2 regions of the Rhodoferax sp. EU05-FHT12H12 genome follow, and region 2 is predicted to be linked to the other one. Evidence: riboswitches for the same ligand, from Rfam matches in the RefSeq annotation. Region 2 holds a riboswitch; the other holds the start of a gene.
The links. A riboswitch is a leader RNA that binds a small molecule or an ion and turns the genes downstream of it on or off. The one in region 2 is predicted to bind S-adenosylhomocysteine.
Positions count from the first base shown of each region.

Region 1: it holds a riboswitch for S-adenosylhomocysteine, as region 2 does, so the genes downstream of both, ahcY (adenosylhomocysteinase) here and AC3WS7_RS16350 (homocysteine S-methyltransferase family protein) in region 2, are expected to answer to the same signal.

Region 1 covers NZ_JBYTDI010000003.1:237,477-242,679, forward strand. Annotated here, with positions in the region: gene AC3WS7_RS10500 (peptide chain release factor 3) at 1-216, opposite strand, end outside; gene AC3WS7_RS10505 (LacI family DNA-binding transcriptional regulator) at 364-1,404, shown strand; S-adenosyl-L-homocysteine riboswitch at 1,469-1,577, shown strand; gene ahcY (adenosylhomocysteinase) at 1,656-3,170, shown strand; gene AC3WS7_RS10515 (TlyA family RNA methyltransferase) at 3,183-4,088, shown strand; gene metF (methylenetetrahydrofolate reductase [NAD(P)H]) at 4,132-4,980, shown strand; gene AC3WS7_RS10525 (23S rRNA (adenine(2030)-N(6))-methyltransferase RlmJ) at 5,022-5,203, opposite strand, start outside.
Region 2 covers NZ_JBYTDI010000006.1:97,117-102,319, forward strand. Annotated here, with positions in the region: gene recQ (DNA helicase RecQ) at 1-831, opposite strand, end outside; gene AC3WS7_RS16345 (EAL domain-containing protein) at 968-3,235, shown strand; S-adenosyl-L-homocysteine riboswitch at 3,249-3,335, shown strand; gene AC3WS7_RS16350 (homocysteine S-methyltransferase family protein) at 3,360-4,436, shown strand; gene AC3WS7_RS16355 (Gfo/Idh/MocA family protein) at 4,451-5,203, shown strand, end outside.

The DNA of each region.
Region 1 (5,203 bases), on a different contig from region 2:
CATCACCGACGAGGCCACCGAGATGCCGCGCTGCTTTTCGATTTCCATCCAGTCGGAGGTGGCATGGCGGCTGGCCTTGCGCGCCTTGACCGAGCCAGCAATCTGGATCGCGCCCGAGAACAGCAGCAGTTTTTCGGTCAGCGTGGTCTTGCCGGCGTCCGGGTGAGAAATGATGGCAAAGGTGCGGCGGCGGCGGGTTTCGGCAAGAAAAGACATGGAGGGGGAGGGCTGCAGGCAGCGGCTGAGGCAAAGGGGGGGATTTTAGGGCCCTCGCTGCTGGCAAGCGGCTCCGGCATGATGCGCCGTCGTGGTGCCCGGAGCGGCAGGGACTGATTCCATCCCTTGGGCATCTACACTCCCGCCATGCAAAAAAGCGGTGGCACGACCAATATCAAGCAACTGGCACAGGCCTTGGGCCTGTCTACCTCCACGGTCAGCCGCGCCCTGAATGGCTACACCGATGTGAACGAGCAGACCCGCCTGCGCGTGCAGGAGATGGCGGCTGCCATGGGTTACCGGCCTGACGCCGGCGCGCGCCGCCTGGTGCGTGGCAACACGGACGCCGTGGGCATTGTGTATTCCGCAGCCGTCGAGAATCTGGGCAACCCGCAGTTCCTGGACATGGCCGATGGCCTGGCCGAACGGCTGGAACGCGACCACCTGGACCTGCTGCTGGCCGTGGCCAAAAACGAGACCGAGCTGGAAATCTATGAACGCCTGTTCCGGGGCGGGCGGGTGGACGCGGTGATTGTGCCCAACACCCGGGTGCAAGACCCGCGCGTGGATTACCTGCTGGACAAGGGCTACCCCTTTGTGGGCTATGGCCGCACGGCGCAGTGCGACCACTACTCGTGGCTGGACTTTGACAATGACATGGGCAGCCGATTGGCGGTGGAGCATTTGCTGGCGCTGGGCCACACCCGCATTGCGTATGTGCATGCACCGCTGGTGCTGAACTTTGCCTACCAGCGCCACCGGGGTTTTGTGGACGCTCTGGCCACGGCCGGGGTGGACATCCCTGCGAGTTACTGCATGGGGGGCGTGAACGACCGCCGCAGCGGTTTGCAGGCGGCGGCACGGTTGCTCGCGCTGCAACCCAAACCCACGGCCGTGTTGGTGGACAACAACCTCGGGGGGGTGGGCCTGATCCGCGGGCTCATCGATGCCGGTTTGCATGTGGGGCAAGACATCTCGGTCGTGGTCCATGGCGATATTCCGCAAGACACCCTCCTCACCGGGCTCGATGTCACCACCGTCACGCAGCCCACCCCGCAGACGACAGGCATGGCGTTGGCCGAGATGGTGATGCAGGTATTGCGCGCCCCGCAAGACGGCCCCTACCAAGTGCTGCGCCAGCCGGCCTTGCAGCTGGGCAGCAGCACGGGCCCGGTGAGGCAAGCTTGACCTTTTTCTGCGGGCTTGGTGCTGCGGGGCTATTGCGCTCCGCAGCAACGCGCTAAAATCCCCCACTTCCGAGGAGCGTTGCAGCTCGCCGCCCATGCCACGTGGGTGCCGCGAGTGAGGCTCGGAAAACACGCCGCGTCCTGCGCCGTGCCTGTCAACGGCGCTCACCCACTGGTCGTGTGCGGTGAGTTGGTTTTGAAAACTCCCCCCATGCCGCCAGTGCTTATGCAAATGAACGTTTGGAGCACACCATGAGCGCTGTATTGAAACCCACCAAGACCCCCAAGACATCGAAGGCCGCTGTGGCCAAGACAATCGTCGCCAAAGTTGCAGCGGCTGCCGCTGAAGATTTTCAGATTGCCGACATCGGCCTGGCCGCCTGGGGGCGCAAAGAGCTGACCATTGCCGAAACCGAAATGCCCGGTCTGATGGCCATCCGCGAGGAATTCACCAAGAGCCAGCCCCTGAAGGGTGCACGCATCACCGGCTCGCTGCACATGACCATCCAGACTGGCGTGCTGATTGAAACGCTGAAAGCCTTGGGCGCCGATGTGCGCTGGGCTTCGTGCAACATTTTCTCGACCCAGGACCATGCCGCCGCCGCGATTGCCGCCACCGGCACGCCGGTGTTTGCCGTCAAGGGAGAGACCCTGGAAGACTACTGGGACTACACCCACCGCATTTTTGAGTTCAGCGGCAAGAAGGGCACCGCGGCTGAAGGCCCCAACATGATTCTGGACGACGGTGGCGATGCCACCTTGTTGATGCACTTGGGTGCCCGTGCCGAGAAGGACATCAAGGTGTTGGCCAAGCCCGGCAGCCACGAAGAAATTTGCCTGTTCAACAGCATCAAGGCCAAGCTCAAGCTGGACCCCACCTGGTATAGCCGCCGCCTGAAAAACATCATTGGCGTAACCGAAGAAACGACCACGGGTGTGATGCGCCTGGAGGAAATGTCCGCCAAGGGCACGCTGGCCCTGCGCGCCATCAACGTGAACGACTCGGTGACCAAGAGCAAGTTTGACAACCTGTACGGCTGCCGCGAATCCCTGGTGGACGGCATCAAGCGCGCCACCGACGTGATGATCGCCGGCAAGGTGGCCTTGGTGGCCGGCTACGGCGACGTGGGCAAGGGCTCCGCCCAGGCCCTGCGCGCTTTGAGCGCCCAGGTGTGGGTGACCGAGATTGACCCGATCAACGCCCTGCAGGCTGCGATGGAAGGTTACAAGGTCGTGACCATGGAATATGCCGCCGACAAGGCCGATATTTTTGTGACCACGACCGGCAACAAGAACGTCATCACTTACAAGCACATGGATGCGATGAAGGACCAGGCCATCGTTTGCAACATCGGTCACTTCGACAATGAAATTGACGTTGCCTCCCTGTCCAAGTGCAAGTGGGAAGAGATCAAGCCCCAGGTTGACCACGTGATCTTCCCCAAGAGCGGCAAGAAGGCCGAGAAGCGCATCATCCTGCTGGCCAAGGGCCGTCTGGTGAACCTGGGTTGCGGCACCGGCCACCCCAGCTTTGTGATGTCGTCCAGCTTTGCCAACCAGACCATTGCGCAAATCGAGCTGTTCACCAAGCCCAAGGAATACAAGGCCGGCAAGGTCTACGTGTTGCCCAAGCACCTGGACGAAAAAGTGGCCCGTTTGCACCTGAAGAAGGTGGGTGCCATGCTGACCGAATTGACCGACGAGCAGGCTGCGTACATCGGTGTTTCCAAAGCCGGTCCGTACAAAAAAGACACTTACCGCTACTAAGCCAAGGATTCCATGCGTATAGACCAACTGCTGGTACAGCGCGGGCTGGCCAGCACCCGCTCGCAAGCACAGCGCCTGATCGCCGACGGCGTGCAATGGCAAAAGATGGAGGTGGGCGGGGAAGTCTGGAAGCGCGTGGTCAAAAACGGCGACGATGTGCCCGAAGACGCCCCCATCCAGCTGCTGGACGACTCCGAGGCACGTTATGTGTCGCGCGGTGGCCTGAAGCTGGAGGCGGCGCTCAAACACGTAGGCCTGTCAGTGGCGGGCTTGCGTTGTCTGGATGTGGGGCAGAGCACCGGTGGTTTCACCGACTGCCTGCTGCAGGCGGGCGCCCAGTCGGTGGTGGGGGTGGACGTGGGCAGCGCCCAGCTGCACCCCAGCCTGCGCGGGGATGCCCGGGTCTTGTGTGTGGAAGGGGTCAATGCACGCACCTTGTCCGCTACAGATTTGATAGCTGCTTACGCAGATAGTACGGGCGCTGAGGGGCAATTTGACCTTGAAGAAGACGGCGAGACCTTCGAGGATTTCGATGACTCCGAGATCGGCGCCGAACCTCCTTCCGAGGGTGACGACGCAGAGCTGGCCGCCTTGCCTGCGGAGTTCGCTCCGCCGTTTGACGTGCTCGTGGCGGACCTGTCCTTTATCTCCCAGACACTGGTGTTGCCCGCTGCTGTGTCCCTGCTCAAAGCGGGTGGCTCCCTGTTGACCCTGGTGAAGCCGCAGTTTGAGCTGCAGCCGGGCCAGGTGGGCAAGGGGGGGATTGTCAAAGACCCGGCCATGTATGCCATCGTCGAACAGCGCCTGCGCGAGGCCTGCGCCGAACTGGGCCTGACGGTCACCGCGTGGTTCGACTCGTCCATCGAAGGTGGCGACGGTAACCGCGAATTTTTCATTTTCGCCCGCAAGGCGGGCTGAGCACCATTCCCGCATGTGCGGGGCCGGTGAGACGGAGATGCTGATGTTTGCCAACGACCGAATTCCCCTGAGCCTGGAGTTCTTCCCCCCCAAGACGCCCGAAGGTGCGGAGAAGCTGCGTGGCGTGCGCCAGCAGCTGTATGCGCTCCAGCCGGAATTTTGTTCGGTCACCTTTGGTGCCGGCGGTTCCACGCAAGAAGGCACTTTCGGCGCCGTGCGCGAGATCCTTGCCGAAGGGGTGAGCGCGGCGTCACACTTCTCGTGCATTGGTGCCACCAAAGACACGGTGCGCGCGCAACTGGCCACGCTCAAGGCCATGGGCGTGAAGCGCCTGGTGGCTCTGCGTGGGGACCTGCCCAGCGGCTATGGCGCCGGCGGCGAGTTCCACTACGCGAGTGATCTGGTGGCCTTTATCCGCGCCGAGACGGGGGACGACTTCCACATTGAGGTGGCGGCCTACCCCGAGGTGCATCCCCAAGCCAAGTCACCTGCCAGCGATTTGCAGGCGTTTGCCGCCAAGGTCAAGGCCGGTGCCAATTCGGCCATCACCCAGTATTTCTACAACTCTGACGCCTATTTCCGCTTTGTGGAAGAGGTGGATGCGCTGGGGCTGGAGGTGCCGGTGGTGCCTGGCATCATGCCCATCACCAGCTCCACGCAGCTGATGCGCTTCTCGGATGCCTCCGGCGCCGAGATCCCGCGCTGGATTCGCCTGCGCCTGCAAAGCTATGGGGACGATGTGGCCTCGATCAAGGCCTTTGGCCTGGAAGTGGTGACGGACTTGTGTGAGCAGTTGCGCGCCGGTGGGGCGCCTGCGCTGCACTTCTACACCATGAACCAAAGCGCTGCCACCTTGGCGCTGTGCCAGAACCTGGGCTTGTCAGCCAGCTGAGATTTGCGTACGCCCCATTGGTTGATGGGGCGTTTGCCAACTTAGCCTGCGGAATCCAGCGTAAACGCGGCGTTGCTGTCCTGCCCCAGCAGCTCCACCATCTGCGGGAGGGCATCTTTGAGCTGGGCCTTCAGCGTGTGCGGCGGGTTGATCAGGAACATGCCGCTGGCGGGCAGCCCGGGGCGAACGACTTCGCCTTGTGCATCCTGCGTCAGCTTGCTGG
Region 2 (5,203 bases):
GTAGGGCAGGGCCTTGATGCCAGCGTCCACCAGGGTCTGGGCCATGTCTTCCACCTTCTTGCGGCTCTGGCAGTAGACGATGCCAGCCTCGCCCTCGTGCTCGCGCTCGATAAAGCGCAGCAGCTGGGTGGTGGAGTCCTTTTTTTCGACGATGGTGTAGCGGATGTTGGGGCGGTCGAAGCTGCTGACGAACGCACGCGCGTCTTCGAGCTGCAGCCGCTCCAGGATGTCGGCCCGCGTCAGGTCGTCGGCGGTGGCGGTCAGCGCAATGCGGGGAATGCCGGGGTAGCGCTCGTGCAGCACCGTCAGGTTGCGGTAGTCGGGGCGGAAGTCGTGGCCCCACTGGCTCACACAATGCGCCTCATCAATGGCAAATAGGCTGAGTTTGCCGCGCTCGAAGAGTGAATCCAGCAAGGCCAGGAAGCGCGCATTGCTGACCCGCTCGGGCGCGGCGTAGAGCAGGGTGATCTCGCCGCGCAGCAGTTGCTGCTCGATCTGGTAGGCCTCGTCGCCACTCAGCGTGGAGTTGAGGAAGGCGGCGCTGACACCCGCCTCATGCAGCGCGCCCACCTGGTCGTGCATCAGCGCGATCAGCGGTGATATGACCAGCGTGGCGCCCAGTCCGGCCTGTTGGCGGGCGATGGCGGGGATCTGGTAACACAGGCTCTTGCCGCCGCCGGTGGGCATGAGCACCAGCGCGTCGCCGCCTTGTGCCACGTGCTCCACGATGGACTGCTGGGGTCCGCGGAAGGCGTCGTAACCGAACACGGTGCGCAAAATGCCGTTGCAGGCATCCAGGGTGGTGCTGGAGGGGAGGGGGTTTGCTATCAAAACAGGAGCTTGTCGCGCAATGTCTACGGGGGCTAGAGGCCTAAAACATCAATAATGTGAACAGTTGGGCAGTGTGGCGGTTTTTCGCGGCCCGGGCGCTTATTGTCGGGCATGCCCATGGCTACACTCAACGCTCATGACGGACCCCCAGAGCGCCCCGGATGCGCAACACCCCACCAAAGCCCTGCTGCAGCTGTGCAAGCGTCTGGAGCGTGCCCGGACTCTGCCAGACATTCTGGGCGCGGTGGCTCCCGTGGTGGACGAGGTGCTGGGCTATGCCCATGCCTGGCTGGCCCTGTTGGGGGAGCGGCCCGGCTTTGTGTCCATCATCAGCCAGCTGACCTCGGACCCCGACTACCGGGATCGCCACCAGATGGCCCAGACCATGGACATCCCGATTGCAGGGGACCGCATGCTGGAGGAAATTCTGGCGGCAGACCACGTGGTGGTGGTGGATGACGCCCGCACCGACCCGCGTACCAACAAGGCGGTGGTGGCGCAGCTGGACAACCGCACCATCGTGAATGTGCCCCTGCTGCTGGCCGGAGAGCGGCTGGGGGTGGTGGGCATGGGCACCTTTGGCGATGTCGAGGGCGTGCGCCCGCCGCAGGACTGGCAGCTCGATTTCATGCAGGCGCTGGCGGGCCACGTGGCGGTAGCGCTGGACCGGGTGCGCTTTCTGGAGCGCCAGAAACGTGCCGAAGATGCGCTGTACCAAGAGAAAGAGCGCTTGCAGGTCACCCTGCATGCCATCAGCGATGCCGTCATCACCACCAACGCCCAGGGTCTGCTGCTCTATATCAACCCGGTGGCCGAAGCCCTGACGGGGGCCACGCTGGTGGCGTCCATCGGGCGGCCCTACCAGGCCGTATTTCCGCTGGACGGTAGCGAGCTGGCGCCCGACCTGGATGTGGTGGCCAGCGCCATGGCAGCGGGGCAAACCCAGCGGTACCCGCAGCTGGGCCTGGCCCATGCGCGGGGCCGCGTGTTGGTTGAGGCGGCGGTGTCCCCCATCCGCGATGCGGAAGGAGTGGTGCAAGGGGCGGTGCTGGTCTTTCGGGATGTGACCGAGCAACGCCGTCTGAGCCGCGAAATGGCCTTTCAGGCCACGCACGACGAGCTGACCGGGCTGGGCAACCGCCGCGCCTTTGAAGCCACGCTGGCCCAGTGTTTTGCCCGCACCCGTGAGCAGGCCCAGACCCACGTGTTGTGTTACCTGGACCTGGACGAGTTCAAGGTGGTGAACGACACCTGTGGCCACGGCGCGGGCGACGCGCTGCTGCGCCAAGTGGCCCAGCTGTTTTTGGAGGTGCTGGGTCCGCAGGACCACCTGTGCCGCCTGGGCGGCGACGAATTCGGCGTGGTGCTGACCGAGCAGACGCTGCCCCAGGCCCTGCGCCTGGCCGAGCAGATGCAGCAGCGCCTGGCCAGCTACCGCTTTGTCTGGCAGGACCAAAGCTTTGGCGTGGGGGTGAGCATTGGCATGGTGCAGCTGGATGCGCAGAGCGAAAGCGTAGGCGCGCTGCTGCAGGCGGCCGACAGTGCCTGCTATGTGGCCAAGGATGCGGGGCGGGGCCGCATCCACGTCTATGCCACCGACGACCCGGCGCTGGCCCAGCGCTACGGCGTCATGGAGTGGGTGAGCCGCATTGAGAACGCCCTGCGCAACGACCGTTTTGTGCTCTATGCCCAGCCCATCGTGCCGATTGGCGGGGGGGGCGTGCGTGGCCTGCACTGCGAGTTTTTGCTGCGCATGCGCGACGTCAATGGGCGGTTGGTGCTGCCGGGCGAATTCATGCCGGCGGTTGAGCGCTACCACCTGGCGACCCGGGTGGACCGCTGGGTGGTGCGCCATGCGCTGGCATGGATGGTGGCGCACCAGGACCAGATTGAGCAGTGCTCGGTCAATCTCTCGGGGCAGTCGCTGGGGGACCCCCAGTTCATGGCTTTTGTGCTGGAGACCCTGGCCGCCACGCCCATGCCCTGCCACAAGCTGTGCTTCGAGATCACCGAAACCGCCGCCATCGGCAACCTGCACGCGGCCCAGGACTTCATTGCCACCCTGCGCCGACTGGGCTGCCGGCTCTCGCTGGACGACTTCGGCAGCGGGCTGTCTTCGTTTGCGTACCTGCGCAACCTGCCGGTGGACGTGCTCAAGATCGACGGCCAGTTTGTGCGTGACATTGCCACCGACGCGGTCAGCCTGGCCATGGTCAAGTCCATCCACGAGATTGGCTGCCTCATGGGCAAGGCGACCGTGGCCGAGTTTGTCGAAAACCTGGCCATCCTGGACCTGTTGCGCGGCTTTGGCGTGCACTACGCACAGGGCTATGCAGTCGGCTACCCGATGCCGCTGGACCAGGTCTTGCTTTTGCCGGCTCACGGCACGGCCAGCACTTTGTGAACTAAAATCGGCCCTTCCCAAGGGGCGCTGCAGCTGGCGCCTGCCCTCAGACAGGCAGGCCTCCGGTCAGGCTTGGGACTCCCAACTGCGCTCACTTGTTTAAAACCACACAGTGAGCCGCCGAATGAAGCCCATCACCTACACCCGCGCACAAGCCCTTCCCGGCATTCTGGAAAACCGCATCGCCATTCTCGACGGCGCCATGGGCACCATGATCCAGCGTTTCAAGCTGGGTGAAGCCCAGTACCGTGGCGAGGGCTACACCGGCCCCGGCAGTCAGGGGGACCGCTTCAAGGACTTTCCCAAGGATGTGAAAGGCAACAACGAGCTGCTGAGCCTGACGCGGCCCGATGTCATCAGCGACATCCATGAGCGCTACCTGGCCGCCGGTGCCGACATGATCGAGACCAACACCTTTGGTGCCACCACCGTGGCCCAGGCCGACTACGACATGGCCGATCTGGCCGTCGAGATGAACTACGTGTCTGCCAAGCTGGCCCGCGCCGCCTGCGACAAATACAGCACGCCCGACAAGCCCCGCTTTGTCTGCGGCGCCCTGGGCCCCACGCCCAAAACCGCCAGCATCAGCCCCGATGTGAACGACCCCGGTGCGCGCAACGTGACCTTTGAAGAGCTGCGCGCCGCCTACTACGACCAGACCAAGGCCCTGGTGGAAGGTGGCGCAGACGTGATCCTGGTGGAAACCATTTTTGACACGCTCAACGCCAAGGCCGCGCTGTTTGCGGTGGACGAGTATTTCGAGGCCAGCGGCGAGCGCCTGCCCATTCTGATCAGCGGCACCGTGACCGATGCGTCCGGCCGCATCCTGAGTGGCCAAACGGTGACGGCCTTCTGGCACAGCGTGCGCCATGCCCAGCCGCTGGCCATCGGCCTGAACTGTGCCTTGGGTGCGGCGCTGATGCGCCCTTACATCCAGGAGCTGAACAAGGTGGCGCCGGACACGTTTATCAGCTGCTACCCCAACGCCGGCCTGCCCAACCCCATGAGCGACACCGGCTTTGACGAGACCCCCGATGTGACCAGCCGCCTGGTGCGCGAATTCGCCGAAGAGGGGTTGGTCAACATTGTGGGCGGCTGCTGCGGCACCACACCCGACCACATTGGCGCCATTGCCCAAGCGGTGAACCCGATTGCCACGCGTAGTGTGCAGCGCAACTACTTTTACAAAGAGGCGGCTTGAGCCGAGACATTGCCATGAACAAAGTCACCTGGGGCGTGCTGAGCACCGCCAAAATCGGCATGGAGAAAGTTACCCCCGCGCTCATGCGCAGCCAGTGGTGTGATGTGCAGGCGATTGCCTCGCGTTCGCTGGACAGCGCCCAGGCCGCCGCTGGCAAGCTGGGCATTCCCAAAGCCTACGGCTCCTACGAGGCGTTGCTGGCCGACCCGGCCATCGAAGCAATTTACAACCCTTTGCCCAACGACCAGCATGTGCCCATGACGCTGGCGGCAGCGCGCGCGGGCAAACATGTGCTGTGCGAGAAGCCCATTGCGCTGAACGCCAACGAGGCCGCACAGCTGCGCGAGGTGGCCGACAAGGTGCACATCATGGAAGCTTTCATGGTGCGCTTCCACCCGCAGTGGCTGCGCACCCGCGAGCTGGTGCAAAGCGGTGCGTTGGGCGATTTGCGCACCGTGCAGGTGTGGTTCTCGTACTTCAACCGCAATGCCACCAACATCCGCAACGACGCCAGCAAAGGTGGCGGCGCGCTGATGGATATCGGCTGCTACCCCATTGTGGCGGGGCGGTTCTTGTTTGGTGCCGAGCCGGTGCGGGTGATGGCGCTGGCGGACATGGATCCGGAGTTCGGTGTGGACCGCACTTTCAGTGCCTTGCTGGACTTTGGGGGTGGCCGCCGTCTGGATTTCACCGTGTCCATGCAAACCACGCCCTACCAGCGGGTGCACGCCATTGGCACCGAGAAGCGGGTGGAGATCGAAATCCCC